Regions from separate parts of the Pseudomonas sp. B21-032 genome, predicted to be linked through region 1. Evidence: riboswitches for the same ligand, from Rfam matches in the RefSeq annotation. Region 1 holds a riboswitch; the other holds the start of a gene.
What was found. A riboswitch is a leader RNA that binds a small molecule or an ion and turns the genes downstream of it on or off. The one in region 1 is predicted to bind thiamine pyrophosphate.
Positions count from the first base shown of each region.

Region 2: another riboswitch for thiamine pyrophosphate. It lies ahead of LOY54_RS14755 (TenA family protein); the one in region 1 lies ahead of thiC (phosphomethylpyrimidine synthase ThiC).

Region 1 covers NZ_CP087180.1:522,232-530,062, forward strand. Annotated here, with positions in the region: gene LOY54_RS02305 (hypothetical protein) at 1-1,004, opposite strand, end outside; gene LOY54_RS02310 (TolC family outer membrane protein) at 1,152-2,585, opposite strand; TPP riboswitch at 2,727-2,831, shown strand; gene thiC (phosphomethylpyrimidine synthase ThiC) at 2,989-4,875, shown strand; gene cytX (putative hydroxymethylpyrimidine transporter CytX) at 4,975-6,267, shown strand; gene LOY54_RS02325 (RsiV family protein) at 6,236-6,982, opposite strand; gene LOY54_RS02330 (NUDIX domain-containing protein) at 7,169-7,789, shown strand; gene LOY54_RS02335 (DUF1249 domain-containing protein) at 7,780-7,831, shown strand, end outside.
Region 2 covers NZ_CP087180.1:3,187,090-3,194,920, forward strand. Annotated here, with positions in the region: gene mnxG (manganese-oxidizing multicopper oxidase MnxG) at 1-3,303, opposite strand, end outside; gene LOY54_RS14740 (lytic transglycosylase domain-containing protein) at 3,490-4,089, opposite strand; gene gspG (type II secretion system major pseudopilin GspG) at 4,267-4,689, shown strand; gene LOY54_RS14750 (type II secretion system F family protein) at 4,705-5,892, shown strand; TPP riboswitch at 5,931-6,045, shown strand; gene LOY54_RS14755 (TenA family protein) at 6,127-6,774, shown strand; gene tenA (thiaminase II) at 6,778-7,443, shown strand; gene xerC (tyrosine recombinase XerC) at 7,463-7,831, opposite strand, start outside.

The DNA.
Region 1 (7,831 bases):
CCTTGCTTCGTCGTCTGACCGACAGCGTGGATGCGCTCTTCGATCTGCGGGATCAGCCGCGATGTCACATAGCGAAAGTCGCCTTGCCGTCCGCCGGGGGCCAGTAGCACCGGGAAGTCGGGAAGAACATCACCCGCTGCGGACAAACGCGCCAACAGGCTTGAGTTGTGATTGTCTCGCGTTGCCAGGCCGGCGACAGTGAAGACCCGCGGGATGGCCGTGGATACCGTCATCAAACGGACTCTGCTTGCGCCTGGATAGGTGATCAGTCTCGAACCCTGCTCGGCGAAGGTTATGTCGAGCTCGCCCGTGAGCGTGTAACGGGCGACGCAGCCACTGTTACCGGCATCACCTGCGACGATGATCTTGTCGTCGAGCAGTATGGCGCCGGTCAGCTCGAAGTTTTCCACGGGTTTGGGCAGGAGGTAGCCGGTTTCGGCAAATGCCGGGTCCAGAGCGCCGTCGGGTAGCAAACGGATCAAGTAGCCAGTATCTGCCGAGGCGAGCAGATAGCCGCCTTGTGGAAGGGGGATTGCATTCAAGCCGGCATCACTGGAAGTTCGCAGCTCCTGCGGGCTTTCAGCCCCTGATGAGCGTGATCTACCCTTGCTGGAGAGCTGTTCCAGCACCAGCTTGCCGTTACTCGCGAAGCTGTCGTCGGGGTGGCCGTTTTCGTCGAACCTTGCCATCGCCGCGTAGATATCGTCAGCGAACAGCACCCCGGCGAGCACAACTTTGCCGTCAGTTGCCTGCTGGTATGCCGATAATGCAAAAAAGATCGTGTCCTCGCCGAATGAAAACGTATCTTCGATGACGCCCTGGTTGCCAAAGCTCGTATCCAGGCTGCCATCAGAGTTCAAACGGGCGAGGGTGAAGTCGGAGGTCTCGTCAACAGAGTCACCGAACACCATGATCTTGCCCAGCCGCACTGGGCAGAGGGTGCCAAGGCCTTCGGTGAAGTCCAGCCTGGAAATCCAGGTGGGCGCTTGCGGTGCGGTAGCCATGCTATATCGCTCCTGAGCCTTCCCCAATGGAAGTAGTCAGGCGCAATGTAGGAAGCAGGAGGAGGCTTGGATACTGGTAAAAATATCAGGTAAGGCCAGCTTCCAGGCAGGCGTGGCCGCGAGGTTTTAGCCTCGCAGCCGTCGTTTTCAGGGCCGGGCTTCGAAGTTGGCCTTGGCCGCTGCTGCCAGGTCTGGCGGCAGGAAGTCCTTGTCCGGGTTGTAGTCCGGTTTCAGGTAGCGGCTCAAATCGCTCAGGTCCTGCGGGCTCAAGGTGCCGGCGGCTTGCTTGAGGCGCAGGTTGTCGAGGATGTAGTCGTAGCGGGTGTTGTTGTAGTCACGCACCGAGGTGTACAGCTGGCGCTGGGCATCGAGCACGTCGACGATGTTGCGGGTACCGACCTGGTAGCCAATTTCGGTGGCTTCCAGGGCGCTCTGGTTGGAGATGATCGACTGCTTGCGCGCTTGCACCTGCTCGACGTCGGTGTTCACCGCGCGGTGCAGGTTGCGGGTGTTTTCCACCACCTGGCGGCGCAGGCTCTCGCGCTGCTGCTCGCTCTGGCTCAGGCGCTGGTAAGCCTCGCGCACCTGCGAGCTGGTCAGGCCGCCGCTGTAGATCGGAATGTTCAACTGCAGGCCGATGCTGGTCTGCTCGACATCGCCGCTGTAGTTCTGCCCGGTGAGGTTGGGGTTGGAAAAGCCCAGGCTGTCGTTGTCGCCCTTCTGGTAGCGCGCTACCGCATCGACGGTCGGCGCGTGCCCGGCCTTGCGCTGGCGCAGGGTCTCTTCGGCGGCGCTCACCGCGTAGTTGGTGGCCAGCAGGTTGAGGTTCTGCTTGCCGGCAGTCTCGACCCAGGCTTTGGCGTCGTTCGGCACCGGCAGTTGCACCGGCAAGGTGTGGACGATGCCCTGCACCGAGTTGTAGTCGCGGTTGGTCAGGGTGATCAGCGCCTCGAAGGCGTCGTCGACCTGGCGCTGGGCAACGATGCGGTTGGCCCGGGCGGTGTCGTAGCTGGCCTGGGACTGCAGCACGTCGGTCTTGTCCGACAGGCCAACGTCAAAACGTTCGTTGGACTGGTCGAGCTGGCGCTTGAACGCCGCTTCCTCGGCCTTGGTCGAGGCCAGGGTGTCCTGGGCGCGTAGCACGGCGAAATAGTTTTCGGCGCTTTGCAGGATCAGGTTCTGCTCGGTGGCCGACAGCTCCAGTGCCGCCTGTTCGTTGACCGCTTCGGCCGCCTGCAACTGGAACCAGCGATCAGCGCGAAAGACCGGCTGGGCCAGGGTCGCGGACCAGGAGTTGCCGCTGCGGTTGGCGGTAATCGAAGGGCTGTCGATCTTGGTGCGGTTGTTCATCATTTCGGCGCCGGCCGAAAGGTTCGGCAGCAGGCCGGCGCGGGCCTGGGGCACCACTTCCTTCTGGGCGCCGTAGTTGGCGCGGGCAGCCGCCAGGTCGGCGTTATTGTTCACGGCTTCCTGATAGACACTGACCAGGTCGGTCTTCGCCGACAGGGGCACGTCCGCTGCCCAGGCCATTCCGTTGGTAGCACAAGACACGGCAAGGGCCAGTGAAAGTTTGCGCAGCATAGGGCAATCCTTGAACGGTGAGAATTTCTGAACTGGTGAGTGTAGTTGCGCAGCCATTTTGCAACAATCCGCTATTTGCGCCATTTATCGTGTCCATGTCCAGGTGCTTGGCTTTGTATGCCACTCCAGCTTAGACTGGCCGCGTTCTTGTCGGGGTGCCTTGTGTTGAGGCTGAGATCGGATAATCCGGATCCCGTTGAACCTGATCAGGTTAGCGCCTGCGTAGGGAACAAGATTTCTCGCTTTCCCGGCGAGTCTCTTGTGCCAGGTCCGGGAATGTCGAGTCAGCCACCACAGCTGCAGGCATCACCGCGCATTTGGCACAGCACCACCCATGGTGCGTCCGTGCCTTTCAGGTTCTCCCCGACATTCCACTGCTAGGAAGCCGTCTGGAGAGCCTGTGATGAGTAAACAAGAAAAATATACCAATCTGAGTGAATCGGCCCGGGTCGATCAACAATCCGTACAGCCATTCACCCGCTCGCGCAAAATCTATGTCGAAGGCTCGCGCCCGGACATCCGCGTGCCCATGCGTGAAATCAGCCTCGACGACACCCCGACCGACTTCGGCGGCGAAGCCAACGCCCCGGTACTGGTCTACGACACTTCCGGCCCCTACACCGACCCTAGCGTTATCATCGACGTGCGCAAGGGCCTGGGCGACGTACGCTCGGCCTGGATCGACGCCCGTGGCGATACCGAGCGCCTGGCCGGCCTGTCGTCGGACTTCGGCCAGCAGCGCCTGGCCGATGCCGAGCTGACCAAGCTGCGTTTTGCCCACGTGCGCAATCCGCGCCGGGCCAAGGCCGGCGCCAACGTCAGCCAGATGCACTACGCCCGCCAGGGCATCATCACCGCCGAGATGGAATACGTTGCCATCCGCGAAAACATGAAGCTGCAAGAAGCCCGTGCCGCCGGCCTGCTTGGCCAACAGCATGCCGGGCACAGCTTCGGCGCGAGCATCCCGAAAGAAATCACCGCCGAATTCGTCCGCGAAGAAATCGCCCGCGGCCGCGCGATCATCCCGGCCAACATCAACCACGTGGAGCTGGAGCCGATGATCATCGGCCGCAACTTCCTGGTGAAGATCAACGGCAACATCGGTAACAGCGCCCTGGGCTCGTCCATCGAAGAAGAAGTGGCCAAGCTGACCTGGGGCATCCGCTGGGGCTCGGACACGGTGATGGACCTGTCCACCGGCAAGCACATCCACGAAACCCGCGAGTGGATCATCCGCAACTCGCCAGTGCCAATCGGTACCGTACCGATCTACCAGGCCCTTGAGAAGGTCAATGGCGTGGCCGAAGACCTGACCTGGGAGCTGTTTCGCGACACCCTGATCGAACAGGCCGAGCAAGGCGTTGACTACTTCACCATCCACGCCGGCGTACTGCTGCGCTATGTGCCGCTGACCGCCAAGCGCGTCACCGGCATCGTCAGCCGCGGTGGCTCGATCATGGCCAAGTGGTGCCTGGCGCACCACAAAGAGAACTTCCTCTACACCCACTTCGACGAAATCTGCGAAATCATGAAGGCCTACGACGTCAGCTTCTCGCTCGGCGATGGCCTGCGTCCGGGCTCGATTGCCGACGCCAACGACGAAGCGCAGTTCGGCGAACTGGAAACCCTCGGCGAGCTGACCAAGATCGCCTGGAAGCATGACGTCCAGTGCATGATCGAAGGCCCGGGCCACGTGCCGATGCAGCTGATCAAGGAGAACATGGACAAGCAGCTCGAATGCTGCGACGAAGCGCCGTTCTACACCCTTGGCCCGCTGACCACCGACATTGCCCCGGGCTACGATCACATTACCTCGGGCATCGGTGCGGCGATGATCGGCTGGTTCGGTTGCGCCATGCTCTGCTACGTGACGCCCAAGGAACACCTGGGCCTGCCGAACAAGGATGACGTCAAGACCGGCATCATCACCTACAAGATCGCCGCCCATGCCGCCGACCTCGCCAAGGGCCATCCCGGCGCGCAGATCCGCGACAACGCACTGTCCAAGGCGCGCTTCGAATTCCGCTGGGAAGACCAGTTCAACCTCGGCCTGGACCCGGACACCGCACGCAGCTTCCATGACGAAACCCTGCCCAAGGATTCGGCCAAGGTCGCGCACTTCTGCTCGATGTGCGGGCCGAAGTTCTGCTCGATGAAGATCACCCAGGAAGTGCGTGAATACGCTGCCAACCAGCGCATCGAAGCGGTGGACGTGGCGCTCGAGGATGGCATGCGCGAGCAGGCCGAGCGGTTCCGCCAGGAAGGCAGCCAGTTGTACAAAAAAGTCTGACCCGATTAACGGGTAAAACCTGCTCCCCCTGTGGGAGCGGGCTCGACCCGCGATAGGGCCTTAAAGAACAACTACTTCCCTCCTGTCGAGACCACACTCGTGAGCACACCCAGCCAGTTTTCCCCCGATCACCCGGTCAGCGCCGAGCAACGCGTGCTCAGCGGCCGCGACCTCTGTTCCTTGTGGTTTTCCCTCGGCATCGGCCTGATGGTGCTGCAGACCGGTGCTTTGCTCGGCCCCGGCCTGGGCCTGGCCAATGCTGTGCTGGCGATCATCGTCGGCACCAGCGTCGGCGTGCTGCTGCTCGCCGCGGTCGCGGTCATCGGCAGTGATACCGGCCTGTCGTCGATGGCCGCCCTGCGCCGCAGCCTGGGCAGCAACGGTGCGCGTCTGCCGGCGATGCTCAACCTGCTGCAGTTGATTGGCTGGGGCTCGTTCGAAATCATCGTCATGCGCGATGCCGCCAGCCTGCTTGGCGAGCGCGCCTTCGGCGAAGGCAGCGTGCTGACCAATCCGTTGCTGTGGACCTTGTGCTTCGGCGCGCTGGCCACCTTGCTGGCGGTCAGCGGGCCGTTGACCTTCGTGCGCAAGATTTTGCGCAAGTGGGGCATCTGGCTGCTGATCGGCGCCTGCCTGTGGCTGACCTGGAACCTGTTTGCCAAGGCCGACCTGGCCGCGCTGTGGGCGCGCGCCGGTGATGGTTCGATGCCGCTGGCGATCGGCATTGATATTGCCATCGCCATGCCGCTGTCGTGGCTGCCATTGATTGCCGACTACTCACGCTTCAGCCAGCGTGCCAGCCGGGTGTTTGCCGGCACGGCGCTGGGCTACTTCATTGGTAACGTGTGGATGATGAGCCTGGGCGTGGCCTACACCCTGGCCTTTGCCCCGGCGGGCGAGGTCAATACCTTGCTGCTGGCCCTGGCTGGCGCCGGCCTGGGCATTCCGTTGCTGCTGATCCTGCTCGATGAGTCGGAAAAAGCCTTTGCCGATATTCACTCGGCGGCGGTCTCCACAGGTTTTCTGCTGCGCCTGAAGGTCGAGCACCTGGCCCTGGCCATTGGCGTGCTGTGCACCCTGATCGCCAGCTTGGCGCCGCTGGCGCAGTACCAGAACTTCCTGTTGCTGATCGGCTCGGTGTTCGCGCCGCTGTTCGGCGTGGTGCTGGTCGATCACTTCATCGTCCGCCGCCGGCGCAGCGATTCAAGCCCGATCCACAGCCTGCACTGGCCGGCATTGCTGGCCTGGGTGATTGGTGTGGGCGCTTACCACTTGCTGGCGCACTACGCGCCGAACGTCGGCTCGACCCTGCCGGCCTTGCTGCTGGCAGGGGTGGTCTATTGGGCCGCCGCGCCGGCAGTCAGCCGCGACCGGGAAACAACTCCGGCCTGATCACGCCGTTCAGGCGCGGGTAGGGGATTTTCAGCTCGATATGGCCCATGGAGTACGGGGCGATGGCATAGACCTCGTACTTCAGCACCACCGCGCCGTAGGTCAGGGCGATGTGCGGGGTCTGGCGGAACGGCCAGGTCTTGACGAACTCGGCGTCCTTGTCCATGCCGGTGCTGATCAGCCAGCCTTTGTGGGCTTCTTCGGCGGTCTTCCAGAAGGTCGCTTCCTGGCCCGGCACCAGCATGTCCTGCAGGCTCAGCACTTTGTCCTGCTGGCGCGAATAGTTGATGAAGCCGCGTCCGGGCATGCCGTGGGCGCCGCCGGTGTCCAGGTAGCTGGACAGTTCGATGATCACCAGTCCGTCATGCTGCTCGCGTACCTTGGCTTGCAGGTAGCTGCTGTTGCGGCTTTGCGCGCTGGCCATGAACTGCTCTTCGTAGGCTTTGAGCGAGCTGGGCAGGGCGCTGCGCTCGTTGTCCTGGGTCAGTTGCAGCAGGCGTTTCTCGACGATCCCGTCCAGCTTGGGGTTGGCCGGGAAGTGGATGGTGTCGATGTTGACCAGCGGGCAATCGGCATTGTTGCAACCGGGCTTGATGTGCTCCCAACGGTCGCGCTTGACCTCCAGCGGCGTGCGCATGTTGGGCTGGAACAGGCTCTGACAAGCGCCAAGGGCCAGGGCCAGCACGGCCACGGAAGTCAGTTTCACAAGCGTCATGATGATCCTTGTAAGGCAAAGGTGATCGGACTTGGACCGTCGGCAAGGCCTTCAGTTCGCCACTAAGCTGAATAGACCAGCGGGGTGCCTATCCTCGCAGCCTGGACGGTATCTTTAAAGAGGTGAAACGCAGCGGTACGCAGGTTAGGATGGCGCGATGCGGTAAATGAGGTAATGAGGATTCCCATGTCTGACACGTTCAACAACGCTGTGCCCAGCCAGGTCGAGATCGTCGATCGGGCCACTTGCTACAAGGGCTTCTACCGCCTCGACAAGGTGCGCCTGCGCCACGAGCTGTTCGCCGGTGGCATGGGTCGTGAGATCAGCCGCGAGCTGTTCGTGCGCCATGATGCGGTGTGTGTGCTGCCTTACGACGCCCAGCGCGACGAAGTGGTGCTGATCGAGCAGTTTCGCGTCGGCGCCATTGGCAAGGTCGACAACCCCTGGCTGATCGAACTGGTCGCCGGTCTGATCGACAAGGACGAACAACCGGAAGAAGTTGCACACCGTGAGGCCGAGGAGGAAGCTGGGCTGGTGTTCAGTACGCTGTGGCCGATGACCCGGTATTTCCCGTCACCGGGCGGCAGCGACGAGTTTGTGCATCTTTACCTGGGCCGTTGCAGCAGCGTTGGGGCCGGTGGCCTGCACGGGCTGGAAGAAGAAGGCGAGGATATTCGCGTGAAGGTCTGGGCGTTCGAGGATGCGCTGCAGGCCGTGCGCGACGGCAAAATTGCCAACGCGGCAACCATCATTGCCTTGCAATGGCTGGCCTTGAACCGCGCTGAAGTCAGGGGGCTATGGTCGTGAATCTGCTGCGCGAGCGCTACCGGGTAGATCTGGTCGGGTTGC
Region 2 (7,831 bases), 2.7 Mb from region 1:
CAGGGCACTGTTGTACAGCAGCTCGCCGGTTTCGGCGTGGTACCAGGTAGAGCCGGCAGGCTCGGCCAGCACGGTGGCGTACAGGCCCAGTTGCTGGTGGGTCGATGGGCCGAGGTGGTCGTGGGTAAAGATGGTGCCCAGGCCACGGTCGACGTTATGCACGTTGACCACCGGGTCGACGAACCAGCGCTGCATGGCCGTGCGTGCGCCCAGCCAGTCGGCGCGCCCGTAGCGGCCGAAGAACGGGTGCGCCTTGGCCACCGGGCACTCGGCCGTGCCTTCGCGCGGGTCGCCGGCGCGGCACTCGTTGAACTCGCGAATCGCGTGGATACGCTCGACCACGGTGCCAGGGGAAAGGATACCGTCCTCGTAGTTCCAGCCGTTGGCCGAGCCATCGGCGGCGGTCAGGTCCCATTTTGGCAGGTGGATGTGCTGGCCGATAACGTCGGTTGGCGTACGCACCTGGTAGTCGTCCATTTCATAGTACGAGGGGATCAGGTTGGTGTGCTGGTACATCACGCAGTCGAAGGTGTTCATGCGCATCACCAGCGGCTCCGGTGGGCGCTGCTTGTTGATCACCGCCCAGGCGTCTTCCCAGAGGCTGATGATCCGCGCCTGCGGGAAGTGGTAGCCGACCTTGTTGTACACCGCGTCGAACTGGATGTTGGCGCCCTTGTAGATGCGCGGGCGGTCGGCGGTGAAAGTCGAGCTGCCGGTAAAGCTCATGCCGTCCAGGCGCTCGCCGCTGTTGAACTCACCGGCGCCGGACAGTTGGGTCAGGCGCTTGGCGCGGTCGTCCATGCACGGCTCGTAGTACGGCGCGCCGGCAGTGGGTGCGGCGCCGTTGGTGCGAAAGTTGCGCGCCACGGTCTGCTTGCCGGGCAGCACGGCGTAGCTTGGGTGCTCCAGCTTGGAATGGAAGCTCATCGCTGCCTGTTCGACGTCGGTACCCTCCTCGGGCAGGAACACCGCCTTGGCCTTGGTGATGGCCTTGGTGAAGTCCAGCGCAGTGGTGGTCACCAGCGCCTCGCCGCCGGCCGACAGGCCGTCCAGGGCATGGCGTGGCAGGCCGCCGTCCCAGCCACCGACCTGGGCCGGGTCGAGGTTGGCCCACAGGGCGTTGCCGGAGTTTTTCAACTGTTGCGCCTTGGCCGGGTCGAGCATGTCCAGCGGCGGGGTTGGCGGGCGCTGGCCGACGGTGTTTTCCATGCCGCCGATCCAGAACGGGAAGCCCGGGTTCTTCAGGCTGCCGTCGGCGTTGCGGTTGGCCTCGCTGCGATCGACCAGGGCCAGCGAGCCGACTGCGCGCGGCGCGGCGTCGTCATGGCCAGCGTCATCATCGCCCTCTTCTTGCTCATCGTCGTCATGGTTTGCGCCAACCAGGGTTTGCGCCAGCTTGGGAATCACCGCGACCTTGCCGGGCATCGGCGCCATGGCCTTGCCGGGCAACGGCACGATGGCCGGGATTGGCGTACCGGCGACGATCTCGCCGTCCGGCAAGGCCCGGGCGCCCGCGGCCGGCTTGCCGCTGCGCAAGGCGAACGGCACGCTGTGATAGCCGTTTTCGCTCTGCCCGGAGACTTCCAGGCGGGTGCCTTCTTCGAACACATCGTGGACCCGCCACATGCTCCACATACCCTGGGCAAAGTGCGGGTAGAAGTGGCAGTGATAGATCGCATCGCCGGCCACGCGGTTACGGTTGCCCGAGCCGCCGTTGGCGATTTCGTAGGTGTAGCCGACACCCGGGCCGATGCCCTGGGCGTCGACATAGTCGGAGTTGTCGTCATTGGGGTTGAACAGCCACTGGTGGCCGTGCAGGTGAAAGATGTGCTGCTCGTGGCCGTTGTGGGTGTTGCGGAACTTGACCATGTCACCGATGTAGCTGTGGTTGACGTTGGCCGGTTCCGCCGGGTACAGGGCCATGGTCGCCTTGACCCCGACCTGCTCGGCGCTCGGGGTCTGGCCCGGGCGGATGTTCTCCAGGCCGACGTTAGCCGGTACGTCCACCAGCATCGCCACGTCGCCGACGGTGTGCGAACTCAAGAAGAACTCTTCATAGGCGCATGACAGGCAGTCATGCATCGGCCCCACGCCCAGGCGGTTGGCCACAACCTCGGCGCCCATGCCGCCGGAGCCATAGTTGATCATGAACGAGTCGCGGGTCGGCTCCAGCACATGGCCCATTACCGGGTCTGCCCAGTAACCGGGGAAGGCCTGGGTCGAGGCGGCTTCGTCGGTGAACTGCGCGGCGAAATCACGGAACGGCTCCAGGCGGTTGGGGATCGCCGGGTTGCGTTTGCCGATGCTTTCCAGCGGGTAGGTCGAGGCCGGGAAACTGCCATCGGCGTTGGGGCCCATGACAATTGCGTCGGACTCGCTGGAGATGATCTCGTTGCCATCGGTCATGGCAATGATCGGCGAACCGGCCTTGCCTTCGCGGATCCACGGCTCCTGCTGCGGGTAGCGCGCCTGGTAGTCGACGATCGGCTGGCCGGTGGGGGTGCGGCCGCTGCTGCTCAGGCGCATCTCTTCTTCGGTCAGGGTATTACGGAAGGTGCGCCCACCTTTGGGCACCACCACCACCTGGCCGAACAGGCCATTGGCGACGTTGCCGGCACCGCCCTCGCCGCCAAAGGTCGCGCCCTGGCTGGTGGCGGCAAACGCGCCTTCACGCTCGGCGTAAAGGGTGTAGGAACGGCTGGCGCCGGGGGCGATCAGGAAGTTGCCGTTGCGCCCGGTATTGGCGGCGATGTCACCGATACTGTTGACCGCCTGCATGCCGTTGACCTGAAAACCGACATGACGGTCGCTGACCTGCTCGTCGGCGACAAAATGCTCGCCGCCCTGCTCGTTGCCCTCGCCGGCTTCGTTCTCAGCGCCTTCGTTTTCCTCGCCTTCGACCTCGTTCTCTTGCTCGTGGTCGATGCCGTGCTTGTTCGGGTTGGCCTGGTAGGCCAGCAGGTTTTGCAGGTTGATGGTCAGGCAGTCGCCCGCCGCCACCCGCAGCACGATCGGCCGCGGGCGTTTGTCCGGGCGCAGGCTGACCTTGCCCGGTACCGCGGCGCCGCCAGTGGCCAGCGACACCTGGTGCTCGTCGACCACGTCGCGGCGCAGGGCGAACATCATGCCGTTGGCATTCTGCGCACCGAGGCGGTTGAACATCAGTGGCTGATCGAGCGCCACCACATTGGCCACCAGATTGCGCTCGCAGCGCACGGCAGCTTCGCTGAGCGGTTGCCAGGCAAGGCTGGCGGCCGCAAGCAGCAGTGAAGTCAGGACTGAGCCTTTGATTGGAGTCATCATGGCGTGCCTCGGGGGTGCAAGGGGACTCTGGAGGGGCCGGAGCAAGGCCCATGCCAAATTATTTATTGTTGTTTTTCAGTAGCTTATAAAGCTGAATGAATCTTGATTGGGGGTGATTCCCCGGTATTCCCCACTAATCGGGGGTTGCCTCATCGAGGGGCAAGCCCGCTCCCACAGGTTTTGCGATTACAAAGGCGCATCCACCGCCAGGCCCTGCAGCCGCCGGTACTGGCGCAGCACCTTGGGCACGTAGCGCTGGGTTTCGGCAAACGGCGGTACTACCCGACCGCGACGCAGCACCGCATCTGGCCCGGCGTTGTAGGCGGCCACGGCCAGGGTGATGTCGTTGTCGAACAGGGTCAGCATGCGCTTGAGGTAGCGCGCCCCGCCCTGCACGTTCGCGGCCGGGTCGAGGACATTCTTCACGCCCATTTCCTTGGCGGTGTCGGGCATCAGCTGCATCAGCCCGGCCGCGCCGCTGGTCGAGCGGGCGTTGGGGTCGTAGCGCGATTCGGCCTGGATCACTGCGTGCAGCAAGGCCGCCGGCAGGTCGTTGGCCTGCGCCGCTGCCGCCACCACTTCGGCGTAGGGCATGCCGGTGATCAGTTGCGGGCCGTTGCTGGCCAGGCTCACGGCCTCGCTGATGACCCGCTGGTAGGTTCGCCCCGGCCGGTGGACGTTGCTCAACACATAGCTACCATCGGCCTTGATCGAGATGTACACATCGGCCTGAGCCGGATTGCCTGTGGCCAGCCAGGCCAGGATTGCCGCAGTGAGCCAGCGCATCGTGCCACCCTCCCCGTTGCGTCCCCCAGAAAGTGGGGCATATGCCCCGATTGCCAGGGCGTTACCCTTTTGACGCAAGCACTGTGCCGCCTTGCCAGGCCCGTGCGGCAAAGGCCCGGCGCAGACGCGCACGGCAATTGCATAAGGCCTTGCAGCGCACCTGTGGAGGGCCTGGCTATGAACAACAACCATCGCGCGCAACGCGGCTTCACCCTGCTCGAACTGCTGGTAGTCCTGGTCGTGCTGGGCCTCTTGGCCGGCATCGTTGCCCCCAAGTACTTCAGCCAGTTGGGGCGCTCGGAGGCCAAGGTCGCCCGGGCGCAGATCGAAGGCCTGAGCAAGGCCCTGGACCTGTACCGGCTGGAAGTGGGGCATTACCCCAATTCCGAGCAAGGCCTGCAGGCACTGGTGGCGGCACCCAGCGACGAGACCCGCTGGTCGGGCCCGTACCTGCAGAAAAAGGTCCCGCAAGACCCCTGGGGGCGTAACTACATCTACCGCCAGCCCGGTGAAAACGGTGAGTACGACCTGCTGTCGATGGGCAAGGACGGCCAGCCCGGCGGCGATGGCGAGAATGCCGAGATCACCAGTTGGCAATAACCGGAGGGCTTGCGCATGCGCTATGAACTCAAGGCCCTGGGCAAGGCCGGGGTGGTCTTGCTCCAGGTCGACGCCCAGGACCCGGGCCAGGCCCGCGAGCAGGTCGAGCAGCAAGGCTTGCGGGTGGTCAGCGTGCGCAGTTGCCAGCGCCTGGCCGGTCTGCGCTGGCGGCGTGGCGAGGGGTTCAACCTGGTGCTGTTCAGCCAGGAGCTGACCACCCTGCTCAATGCTGGCCTGCCGCTGATCGACGCCCTCGAGAGCCTGGCCGAAAAAGAGACCGCGCCCCAGGCACGCAAGACCCTCGGCGAACTGGTGCGCCTGCTGTATGAAGGCAAGTCGTTCTCCCAGGCCCTGGCGCAGTTGCCCAGCGTGTTCCCGCCGCTGTACGTGGCGCTGGTGCAATCGAGCGAGAAGACCGGCGCCCTGGGCGATGCCCTCGGCCGCTATGTTGCCTACCGCCAGCGCATGGACGAAGTGCGCCAGAAGATCATCAGCGCCTCGATCTACCCGCTGCTGCTGTTGCTGGTCGGCGGCGGCGTGGTGCTGTTTCTGCTCGGCTATGTGGTACCGCGCTTCAGCCTGGTGTTCGAAGGCCTGGGCACCGAGCTGCCGTGGATGTCACGCTGGCTGATGCAGGCCGGGATGTTCCTGCACGCGCATCAGCTGGCCATGGCCAGCAGCTTTGGGCTACTCATGGCGCTGCTGTTCATGCTGCGTCGCGAGCCGCGGGTGCGGCGCTGGCTGAACCGCCAGCTGGAACGCCTGCCGGCCCTGCACAAACGCCTGGTGATGTATGAGCTGGCGCGGTTCTACCGCTCGCTGGGGATCCTCCTGCAGGGCGGCATCCCGATTCTCACCGCCATGGCCATGGCCCGCGGCCTGCTCGGCGCGGCCAGTGGCCTGCGGCTGGAGCAGGCCTGTGAACGGGTCAAGGAAGGCCAGTCGCTGTCGGCGGCGCTGGAGGCCGGGCACCTGGTGACGCCAGTGTCGTTGCGCCTGCTGCGCGCTGGCGAGCAGTCGGGCAACCTCGGGCAGATGATGGAGCGCAGCGCCGACTTCTACGACGAAGAGATCAGCCGCTGGATCGAGTGGTTCGTGCGCCTGTTCGAGCCGCTGCTGATGACCTTCATCGGCCTGCTGATCGGCCTGATCGTGATCCTCATGTACATGCCGATCTTCGAGCTGGCCTCGAGCATCCACTAGCGCAACGCGTGACAATCCAGGGCCCTTGCTGTATAGATTCGGCCACCAAGGGGAGCCCGGCAACGGGCTGAGAAACCGCTGGCATGTGCAGCGCGGTGACCCTTCGAACCTGATCCGGATCATGCCGGCGAAGGGATGGGTATTGTGCACCTGCCTTTTTGCCGGCCTCACTGCGGGGCCGACCATGCCAGACATCACCGGCCCCGCTGTCGTCACGATAAAAAGGACAACAGCATGACCGCGCGCTTCACCGACAGCCTTCGCCAGCAAAGCGAGCCGAGCTGGACCCAGTGCATCGAACACCGCTTCGTCAATGAACTGCTCGACGGCAGTCTGGCCGACCCTGTGCTGGTCAACTACCTGATCCAGGATCACCGTTTCATCGATGCGTTCCTGACCCTGCTCGGCGCCGCCATCGCCAGCGCCGATACCTTCGAGGCGCGGATTCGCCTGGGGCGCTTTACCGGGGTGATCGCCGGTGAAGAGAACACCTACTTCCTACGCGCTTTCGAAGCCCTGGGCGTCAGCGAGGCGCAGCGCCTTGAGGCACCGGACTCAGCGCCGACCGCAGGCTTCAAGGCGATCATGCGCGAAGCCGCGGCCACCCGCTCCTACGCCGCCGCCCTGGCGGTGCTCAACGTCGTCGAGGGCCTGTACCTGGACTGGGCGCTGCGGGCCAACAAGCAACTGCCGCCGCGCTTCGAGCACGCCGAGTGGATCACCCTGCACGACAACCCGGCGTTCCAGGATTTTGTCGCCTTTCTGCGCGCCGAGCTGGACCGCGTCGGGCCTGCACACGCACAGGTCAGCCGCGACTTCTTCCTGCGCAGCGTGGCGCTGGAACAGGCGTTTTTCGACGCCGCCTACGACATTGAGGGCTAAACCATGGATATCTTCGAGCGCCTGAAACAGGCCGCCAGCGCCGACTGGCACAGCTACGTCGAGCACGACTTCGTTCGCCAGATGGGCGCCGGCACCCTGGCGCAACCGGCGTTTCGCAAGTACCTGGTGCAGGACTACCTGTTCTTGATCCAGTTCGCCCGCTCCTGGGCCCTGGCCGCCTACAAGAGCCGCACCCTCGCCGACATTCGCGCCGCCCAGGCGGGGCTGGCGGCGATTCTCGACGAAACCGAGCTGCACGTGCGCCTGTGCGAGCGTTGGGGGCTGTCGGCCGACGACCTCGCGGCGACACCGGAGCACCAGGCCACTGTCGCCTACACCCGCTTCGTGCTGGACTGCGGCGCCGCCGGCGACCTGCTGGACCTGCACGTGGCCCTGGCGCCGTGCGTGATCGGCTACGCCGAAATCGGCCGCAACCTGACCCCCGACGGCGTTCAGGCACTGGGCGATCATCCTTACCGCGAGTGGATTGGCGAATACGCAGGCGCCGGCTACCAGGGCGTGGCCACGGCTGCCCGCGCGCACTTGGATGACCTGGCCGCGCGAACCATGACCGAGCGCCGCTTCGAGGAACTGGTCAAGGTCTTCGCCCAGGCCTCACGGCTGGAAGCCGACTTCTGGCAGATGGGGCTGGATGCGGCTGGACAGTAAGGGTTAAAGATTCCACAGGTCAGTAATCGTAGCGATCCACCGCCCGCCGCCGCTCGTTGTCATCGCGCATGTCGTAGTTGGCGGTGGTCTGGATGTTGGTGTGGTGGGCCAGCTTTTGCGCGATCGACAGGTCATGCTCTTCGATCACCCGGGTGATGAACGAGCGGCGAAAATCGTGGGGCATGATCTTTACCCCTACTTGAGTGCCGCGCTGGCGAGCGATGTAGTAGATCGCGTGCTTGGTGATGCGCTCGCGGGTGATGTGGCTGCCACGGCGGATACGGTTGAACAGGAACTCGTCGTCGGCCTGCCCTTCAGGCAATTGCTCGCGGCGAAACGCCAGCCAGGCGTTGAGCTTTGCAAACGCCCAGGGCGGCGCGTACTTGAT